One region of the Lysinibacillus sp. OF-1 genome, then DNA from elsewhere that is predicted to be linked to it. Evidence: predicted binding sites of a transcription regulator. Region 1 holds the regulator's gene; each other region holds the start of a gene.
What was found. Region 1 encodes LexA, which represses DNA repair genes until DNA is damaged. Its sites were predicted from a motif close to CGAACATATGTTCG; they were not measured.
Positions count from the first base shown of each region.

Region 1 (3,292 bases):
TTCCCTCGGTTCGATAAATTATTTTCAGGACGATAGCCATTTTCTACAGCGCGTCGCATGCCTCGACGTATTTTAGCATTATGGATTCTTCGTTGATACTCCTCCACGATTGCTAAAATCTCAAGCAGCATCGTGTCCATTTCATTTAGTTGAACGGGTCCTGCATCGCGCATGGAAAAAACATCTGTTGCTGATTTTTGCAATAAATGCAACACAGCCATCCTTGCGTTCCCACGTCCTAATCGTGTTTCATCTTGTACAAAAAGGGCATTAATTCCCTTTTCTTTAATGAAATCAAGCATTTCAAGCAAGCCATCGCGTTCCACATCATAGCCGCTATGCTTATCCTTAAATACACCCTTTACCTCATAGCCTTGCTCTCTAGCGTAGCGCAGCAACTCTTCCTGTTGGCGCTCTAATGAGGAGCTTTGTGTTTCTTTTTCAGTACTTACACGGCAATAGACAACAGCCGACATTTGTTTATTCATCATTGTTCAGTTCTCGCAATTTCGATAGTATGGATGGGATTGGCTTGATCACCCAATACAGGAATAACTAGAGACTTTCCTGCCACAATTTTAATATCTGCTAATTCATTTTCTGTTTTGACCAGCTTAATCCAATCATCTGTACTCATCTTACCACGGTATTGCTCTGCTAACGACCACAAGCTATCCCCATGTTCAATTTGAATTTCTGCGTAATTAACATCTCCTGGATCAGTGATGTAAAGGTATCCTGCAAATAGTAGACAAGCTCCTAATAAAATGGAGATATGTGTATTTTTCTTTAACCATGTCATAGTTACAACCCCTTTTTTAGAATGTTTGTTCGGAATGTACGTTCTCATAATAAAGCGAACAAACGTTTTTGTCAAACACTTTTCGAACCTATGTTTGCATACATGTTCGCATTCTGTTATACTATCAAATAAGAAGAATGATATTAGAAAAAAGAGGTGAGCACTCATGAAAAAAGTTTCGAAAAGACAAGAGGACATTTTGGCTTTTATTAAAGAAGAGGTACGAGCTAAGGGATATCCACCATCAGTACGTGAAATCGGGGAAGCAGTCGGACTTGCTTCAAGTTCAACTGTTCATGGTCATTTAGCTCGATTAGAACAAAAGGGCTTTATTCGTCGAGATCCAACAAAGCCACGTGCAATTGAAATTTTAGAGCCTGAAGAGTCTATTCAAAAGCAGCAAGTCATTCATGTACCACTTGTGGGGAAGGTAACTGCTGGTTCTCCAATTACTGCTATTGAAAACATTGAAGAATATTTCCCATTACCAGATACGTATGGCACAAGCGAGGATCAGTTATTCATGCTAGAGATTATGGGGGAATCTATGATTGAAGCAGGAATTTTAGACGGCGATTTAGTTATTGTGAAGCAAAAGGCAACAGCTAATAACGGAGATATTGTTGTAGCCATGACAGCAGAGGATGAAGCGACGGTCAAACGTTTCTTCAAGGAAAAAAATCATTTCCGATTACAGCCTGAAAACTCATCTATGGAGCCTATTATCGTCGATCAAGTTTCTATTTTAGGACAAGTTGTAGGACTATATCGTCGTGTACATTAATCATTTAAAGTAGGTTTTGAGGATTATGTGTTCCTTCTAAGAGCATGTATCCTCTTTTTTACGCAAAAAAAGAATCCATATATGGTTGGATTCTTTGTACAGTCCCCTGCTACGCTTCCTTTTTGAATTTTAAGCTAGCTTCAACAAAGGCTGAAAATAATTTTTGTGCAGGCTCATCTCCTGCTATAGCTAGTTCCTCGGGATGCCACTGAACAGCCAAGCAAAATGGCAACTCTTCATGAACAACTGCTTCGATAATGCCATCACTCGATTTTGCTGCTACTTTTAATTTCTCTGCTAATACATTAACTGCCTGATGATGAAATGAATTTACCGCTATTTTCTCTTGTTGTAAAATGGTCGCTAATAAATTCTCCTCCATAATTTGTACATAATGAGTAGCTACAGCTCGAGCAGATTGCTGTACATGCTTGAGCAGCTTAGTACTAAAATGGTCACTATCAATATCCTGAAATAAAGTACCACCTAGTGCTACATTTAGTATTTGAATGCCTCGGCAAATACCCAAAATAGGCATCTTTCGTGTGAATGCCGCTTCAATTAATGCTAACTCTACCGTATCTCTTGCTGGATGAATTTTCCCTAGTTTTGGTGCAGGCTCTGCCCCATACAGAAATGGATGCACGTCATAGCCTCCAGATAACAATAAACCATCTGTAAGGGATAGAATTTGTGTGGCATCCTCCTCTACGCCAAGTGGAATAATAAGCGGAATCCCACCTGCATCAATGATACTTTTACTGTAAGCAGCATTTAATCGAGAGGATAAATCATCTTCCACAAAGGCTGTAATGCCAATAATCGGTTTCACTTGCTTCCCTCCATATGCTTGAAGATTGAACAATTACCAAAAACCTAAATACCAATCGATTAATGAATCCCCATAAAAATAGACAATGATAGCGGCTAATGCAATAGAAGGTCCAAAAGGAATAGGTGTTTTTCTCCCCTGCTTGTTCTTCGTTAACACGACAAGCCCGACAATCATGCCGATAACTGCAGCTATAAATAATGTTAACAGTGTATGCATTGTACCAAGAACAAGTCCAATTAAAAAGAATAATTTAATATCGCCTCCACCCATGCCCCCGTTTGATATCACAGCAATACTATATAATATGCCGAAACCAACGACTGCACCTACAGCACAGTCCCACCAGGGTGTTAATGGCGACAATACTCGTCCAATAATAAGGAAGGGTAAAAAGAATAAAAGCACCTTATTCGGAATCAGCATATAGGCTATATCAGAAACAACAATGATGACTAATAATGAAATAAAAAATAGGGCTACTATAAACTCTATGCTCCAACCAAGCTGCCGATAAGCAAAGGCAAACAATAGTCCTGTTAATAATTCCATTACTGGATAAATCCAAGCTATTTTATTGCCACAGCTCCGACATTTTCCACCCAAAAACACATAAGATAAAACTGGCACTAAATCAAGCGCCGTCAGTTGCCTTTGACATTTAGTACAATGTGAAGGAGGTTGTACAATCGACTCCTTCTGTGGCACACGTAAGCCTACCACATTATAAAAAGAGCCAAAGACAAGCCCAAATAAAAATAGAAAGATTGTATAAGCCATTTCCAATTTTCTGTCCTCCTAAACTAATAGGCGCCCATACAGATGCAGTATGGAACGCCTATCAATGCAATTATTACTCTCCTTCGTAATAGAA
Region 1 covers NZ_CP102798.1:1,250,980-1,254,271, reverse strand. The annotation lists gene NV349_RS05865 (YneB family resolvase-like protein) at 1-491, opposite strand, end outside; gene yneA (cell division suppressor protein YneA) at 488-802, opposite strand; gene lexA (transcriptional repressor LexA) at 969-1,586, shown strand; gene NV349_RS05850 (gamma-glutamyl-gamma-aminobutyrate hydrolase family protein) at 1,696-2,418, opposite strand; gene NV349_RS05845 (prepilin peptidase) at 2,452-3,204, opposite strand; gene NV349_RS05840 (hypothetical protein) at 3,272-3,292, opposite strand, start outside.

Region 2 (3,292 bases), 1.1 Mb from region 1:
TTGGAGAGATAAACGAGGTGAGGGTGAAAATCTAACTATTGGCATGATGGAGCCAAATAAAAAAACAGTCTATCCTTTCATGGACTGAAAGGATAGACTGTTTTATGTACGATAGTCATATTGCAATTCATCATTACTAGCATCAACGTCAACATGTAAGTTGTGATCGTTAAAGAACCAGAGATCTTTCTCATCAATGTAATAGGTTACATCATCAACCACTGTCTGTACGCCTATAGCAATAGGTTCTTCACGAGTCATGCCAAGTGAAAAACCTTCATGAAAAGGACTAGAGCCACCATAGCGTGCATAAAAACGAATCGTATCACCTGGTTCTACTTCCATTTCGTGTTTGAACCACTGGAGTGCTTCATCTGTCAATGCAATGTTCATTTCGAATGCTCCTCTCTTCCTAAAGCCATTTTACCTTTGGCTCAGTGCCGTTTTTAATACGTGTAATATTGGCACGGTGACGATAAATAATAAAGGTAAATAAAAAGGCTACCAAGATGCCTAATGCAAAGTCACCCGTAACAAAATAATAAACGATTGCATAGATAAGTGCTACTAAAGCGGCTATCATCGATGTTAGGCTGACGATCTTTGTGATTTTTAATGTCACAATAAAGGTAATAAATAATAGGACAAAGAGTGGCCACGAATAGCCTAATAAAACACCTGCGGATGTTGCCACTGCTTTTCCACCACGGAAATTGGCGAAGATCGGAAACATATGACCGATTACGGCAACAAGACCAAGTAATAAGGGATGCAGTGTGCTGTCAGAGAAAACGGGAAGTGCTACTAATAAAACCGCAGCTGTTCCTTTGAGCACATCCATTACGGTTACAACAATACCTGCTTTTTTCCCTAATGTTCGGAATGTGTTGGTTGCACCAAGATTACCGCTCCCGTGTTCACGAATATCGGTATTATAAAAAATTTTACCTATCCATAATCCAGAAGGTATAGAGCCGATTAGATAAGCACATAAAATAATAAGTCCATTGATCATAGCTGGACTCCTTTCATTCATAGTCCATCACTTGGTACTAATAGTTTGTAACAAGTATTTTACACTTTTTCTTGCTAATCTACAATGTTATGAAGGAGATTTCATTAGGAGCCTTGAATTCAATACAAAAGAAAACCTATTAATAAGGGGTAGGCTTTCAGACATGAGATTCTAGAAAGTGAAAAAAAGCCTTTATAAAAATATAGGCAAAAAGGCAATTTTGTCAATCCTTCATTCCTTTGGTAGAATAGAAGTCTAACTTTATCCAGTTTAACCGTAATAAACATTGTAGCGTTTACACTGAACTAGATTCTATGTATGCTGAAACTAAATCGGCTACTATGCGTCAAACGTTTATGGATACTAGTAGCAGTCTGCCCTGCTTAAATACCAATTTTAAGCAACTGTTGCAGATGTTTACTATTGATAAAGATGATCAAAACTGTGAGCAAATTTTAAAAATTTAATGGACCTGTCGCTAGCTATTGACAGGAAATGCTATTATTATTAGGATGAGAACATAAATAGAACATGCGTTTGTTTTTTGGAGGGGAATTTTTTGACGAATAAACAGTCAACTAGCGTTTATAATGATGACGCTATACAAGTATTAGAAGGATTAGAAGCGGTACGCAAACGACCTGGCATGTATATCGGTTCAACGGATGGCCGTGGACTTCATCACCTTGTGTATGAAATCGTAGATAATGCGGTGGATGAAGCACTGGCCGGCTTTGGATCTCATATTATTGTCACAATTCATAAGGATCAAAGTATGAGTGTGCGCGACTTTGGCCGTGGGATGCCAACAGGTATGCATAAAATGGGTAAACCTACCCCTGAAATTATTTTTACGGTGCTACACGCAGGTGGTAAATTTGGACAAGGTGGTTATAAAACAAGTGGTGGCTTGCATGGTGTAGGTTCCTCTGTAGTTAATGCACTATCAACATTTTTAGAGGTGACGATTCATCGTGATGGTAAAAAGTATCGTCAGCGCTTCGAGCATGGTGGACATCCTGTCACAACACTTGAAGAAATTGGGCAAACGAAGCAAACAGGTACACTTGTTCATTTCCTACCAGACGAAACGATTTTTTCTGTCACAAAATTCAATTATGATACGTTAGCAGAACGTTTACGTGAATCAGCCTTTTTATTAAAGGGCTTAAAAATTGAATTAATCGATGAGCGCGAGGAAGGCAAACAAGATGTATTCTTTTATGAGAATGGCATTGAAGCTTTCGTTGCGTATTTGAATGAAGAAAAGGATGTTCTTCATCCTGTGAAATATGTAGAAGGCATACAAGATGATATTGAAGTAGAATTCGCTTTCCAATATAACGATGGTTATTCAGAAACGATTTTGTCATTCGTTAATAATGTACGTACTCGTGATGGCGGCACACATGAAACGGGTGCAAAAGCGGCATTGACGCGTGTATTTAATGAATATGCAAGAAAAATCGGCTTGCTAAAGGACAAGGATAAAAACCTTGAAGGGACAGATATTCGTGAGGGTTTAGCAGCAATTGTGTCTGTTCGTATTCCAGAGCATTTATTACAATTTGAAGGACAAACCAAGGGCAAGCTTGGTACAAGTGAGGCTCGTTCTGCCGTAGATAGCGTAGTGTCTGAGCAAATTTTGTATGTGCTAGAGGAAAATGCAGAGTTATCGGCTTCTCTTGTACGTAAAGCAATCCGTGCGCAGCAAGTAAGAGAAGCGGCTCGTAAAGCGCGTGAGGACGCTCGGAATGGCAAGAAAAGCAAAAAAGGTAGTACGATTCTATCAGGCAAATTAACACCAGCTCAGTCTCGCAATGCGGCCAAGAATGAGTTGTATTTAGTTGAGGGTGATTCTGCGGGTGGTTCTGCCAAACAAGGTCGTGATCGTACATTCCAAGCGATTTTGCCTTTGCGCGGTAAGGTCATCAACACAGAAAAAGCCAAGCTACAGGACATTATGAAAAACGAAGAAATTTCAACAATTATCCATGCGATTGGAGCAGGTGTTGGCACGGATTTTGCTGTGGAGGATTCAGCCTACGATAAAGTAGTGATTATGACCGATGCGGATACGGACGGGGCACATATTCAAGTCTTGCTCTTAACGTTCTTCTATCGTTATATGCGTCCACTCATTGAAGGAGGCAAAGTCTATATCGCTTTACCACCACTTTATAAGGTATCAAAAGGTACTGGTAAAAAAGAAGTGATTGAATATGCTTGGACAGAAAACGATTTACAAAAGGCCATCCAGAAAGTTGGAAAGGGTTA
Region 2 covers NZ_CP102798.1:2,379,384-2,382,675, reverse strand. The annotation lists gene NV349_RS11525 (HesB/YadR/YfhF family protein) at 103-393, opposite strand; gene plsY (glycerol-3-phosphate 1-O-acyltransferase PlsY) at 413-1,015, opposite strand; gene parE (DNA topoisomerase IV subunit B) at 1,575-3,292, shown strand, end outside.
Region 2: a site for LexA is predicted at 1,542-1,555, ahead of parE (DNA topoisomerase IV subunit B). Genes of this name have one in related genera too.

Region 3 (3,292 bases), 530 kb from region 1:
GAGCATCGATGCATTCAAAAACTGTTTACTAATCGAGGCATATTGAATAGGTAGTTCAATTGTTTTACCATTTTTTAATGTGACAACACACCCCGTCTGACTTGGTGTAATATTGATAATCGCGTGAAGTCCAATCCATATATTATGAATGGAGTTCGGGGAATAAGTTGGTAGAAAAATACAGGGATAGCCGTAGTCAAAGGCCACGACGATTGGTAGCTTATGTTGATTGCCAAAGAAACGTTTAGCCGATAGTTTTGCAGCTTCATAGGTTGAACCTAATGAGATACAAGATTTTCGAAGCACATGCATCGGTTTACGCGTGACGATCAGCTCATTGTGCTTATCGATAACATGAGTGAAAACCTTGGAGTTGTGCTGAATAGGTTGAAGCAAGTAAGTGTTGAATGAAATTAAGTAGCTATTGACAAAATTGCTAGTCATATAGAGAGAGCCTCCTTTTTCTGTTGATAACGGTAGTGTAGAACAAAATGAGAGTTTCAAAAAATAGACAAAGTAGCTGAAAACCCTTCAGAAAAGAATGAAATGCTTAGAGAATTCACTGCAAATGTCACGAGATTAATAGCTAATCCAAGTTATTTTCAATTCGTAAGCATTGCAATTTAATTTCAATTTTCATATAATTTAGAAAAGGATCGAGGTGAGATCGTTGGATAAATATTATTCGTACACAGATTTTCTAAAAGCCGTGGGTCAGTCGAAAAAAGTTGATGAGGCAGAGAAATTATTAAACGAGATTTATTTAGATTTATTTTTAAATCGTATCCAGCGTATGCATCGTCAAGAGCAACTCATGGTTCTGATAGACAGAGTACTCGATGAAAAAGATGAAAACGCATTTTACCAATACGCAGCCGAACTACATTCCTTGCAGCAAACAGAGGATGAATCATACTAACGAACCCGCTCTCCATGTCTATTGGAGAGCGGGATTTTTTTGATTGAAGGAGGGCTGCTCGTTCAAAAAGTGAGAGTCTTCGCTTATAAAAGAGGGAGAGTTGCTCAGAAAGTAAGAACTCCTGCTCAGGAGTAAATCCGCTCTCAAAGCAAGAGCCCTGGCTCATAAAAGAATGCAACCCACGCCAAAAATCTGTTACCCCACTCACAAAAGCAGAAGCCCTCTACTGAAAATATTATGACTTCTACTCAAGAATCGAAATCTATTGAATAGATTAAGCTTGAAAATGTGTTGAAGCGGCTATTATGAGAGTAATAAGTATTCTTCGCTTCACGGTTATTCATTTTAGGGATAAAAAAATTTTTTACAAACATTCGTTCGTTAAATGTTCGAAATTTTAATATTGCTATGCTAAAATATATGTACAAATTGGAAGGAAAGGACGGGGACATGTGTGCAAACATTTGATTTACAAGCGCCATATCAGCCTAACGGGGATCAGCCACAGGCAATTGCGGAATTAGTGGAGGGTGTGAAAGCGGGCAAGCGTCATCAAACATTACTTGGTGCTACGGGAACAGGTAAAACGTTTACCATTTCTAATGTCATCCAGCAAATTAAAAAACCAACACTCATTATGGCACATAATAAAACACTAGCTGGCCAGTTATATAGTGAGTTTAAAGAGTTCTTCCCGAATAACGCTGTTGAATATTTTGTCAGCTACTATGATTACTACCAACCAGAAGCCTATGTACCGCAGACAGATACCTATATAGAAAAAGATTCCAGCATTAACGATGAAATTGATAAGCTGCGTCACTCTGCTACTTCTGCATTATTTGAGCGTGATGATGTCATCATTATTGCATCTGTGTCCTGTATTTATGGTTTAGGTTCTCCTGAAGAGTATCGAGAAATGGTTGTATCGATTCGCACAGGTATGGAAATTGAACGTAATCAGCTACTGCGCAAACTTGTAGATGTTCAATACGAGCGTAATGATGTCAGTTTTACTCGGGGGACATTTCGGGTACGTGGAGATGTAGTGGAAATTTTCCCAGCCTCACGTGACGAGCATTGTATTCGGGTGGAGTTTTTCGGTGATGAAATCGATCGTATTCGAGAGGTGGATGCCTTAACTGGAGAAATTTTATCGGATCGAGAGCATGTTGCTATATTCCCGGCATCCCACTTCGTTACACGAGAAGAGAAAATGCGAAAAGCGATTGAAAACATTGAAAAAGAATTAGAGGAACGTCTTGCGTTGCTACGTGCAGAGGATAAATTACTAGAGGCACAGCGCCTAGAGCAACGGACACGTTATGATTTAGAAATGATGCGTGAAATGGGCTTTTGCTCAGGGATTGAAAACTATTCACGCCATTTAACATTGCGTGGAGCAGGTGCCACTCCATATACATTGCTAGATTACTTCCCAGATGACTTTTTGCTTGTAGTAGATGAAAGTCACGTAACACTTCCTCAGGTTCGTGGTATGTATAATGGTGACCAAGCTCGTAAAGGTGTACTCGTAGAACATGGTTTCCGTTTGCCATCAGCACTTGATAACCGTCCACTACGTTTTGAAGAATACGAAAACCGAGTGCATCAGGCCATTTATGTATCAGCCACACCAGGCCCTTATGAGCTGGAGCATACGCCGGAAATGGTTGAGCAAATTATTCGACCTACTGGATTATTGGATCCGTTAATTGAAGTGCGACCTATTGAAGGGCAAATCGATAATTTAATAGATGAAATTCAAGATCGAATTGCCCAAAATGAACGGGTTTTAGTGACAACATTAACGAAGAAAATGTCAGAAGATTTAACGGCCTACTTGAAAGAAATGGGCTTAAAGGTCGAGTACCTACATTCCGAAATTAAAACGCTAGAACGTATTGAGATTATTCGTGAGCTACGTAAAGGAACGTACGATGTACTCATCGGTATTAATCTCTTGCGTGAAGGACTTGATATTCCTGAGGTGTCACTTGTAGCGATTCTTGATGCTGATAAAGAAGGATTTTTACGTTCGGAACGTTCATTAATTCAAACGATTGGTCGTGCTGCACGTAATGCAAATGGTCATGTCATTATGTATGCGGACCATGTAACAGATTCGATGAAAAAGGCAATTGATGAAACACAACGTCGTCGTGCATTGCAAATGGCTTACAACGAGGAGCATGGCATAACGCCTCAAACCATTATCAAGAAAATCCCAGATGTAATTCGTGCGACACAAGTGGCAGAAGAAGAAGAATCCTATGTGAAAAAGGCTACGAAAGGCAAAAAGCTGACAAAGGCGGAAAGAGAACAGCTTTTGGCTTCCTTAGAGGTCGAAATGAAGGAAGCAGCAAAAGCGCT
Region 3 covers NZ_CP102798.1:724,843-728,134, forward strand. The annotation lists gene NV349_RS03360 (competence protein ComK) at 1-444, opposite strand, end outside; gene NV349_RS03365 (IDEAL domain-containing protein) at 671-919, shown strand; gene uvrB (excinuclease ABC subunit UvrB) at 1,374-3,292, shown strand, end outside.
Region 3: a site for LexA is predicted at 1,287-1,300, ahead of uvrB (excinuclease ABC subunit UvrB). Genes of this name have one in related genera too.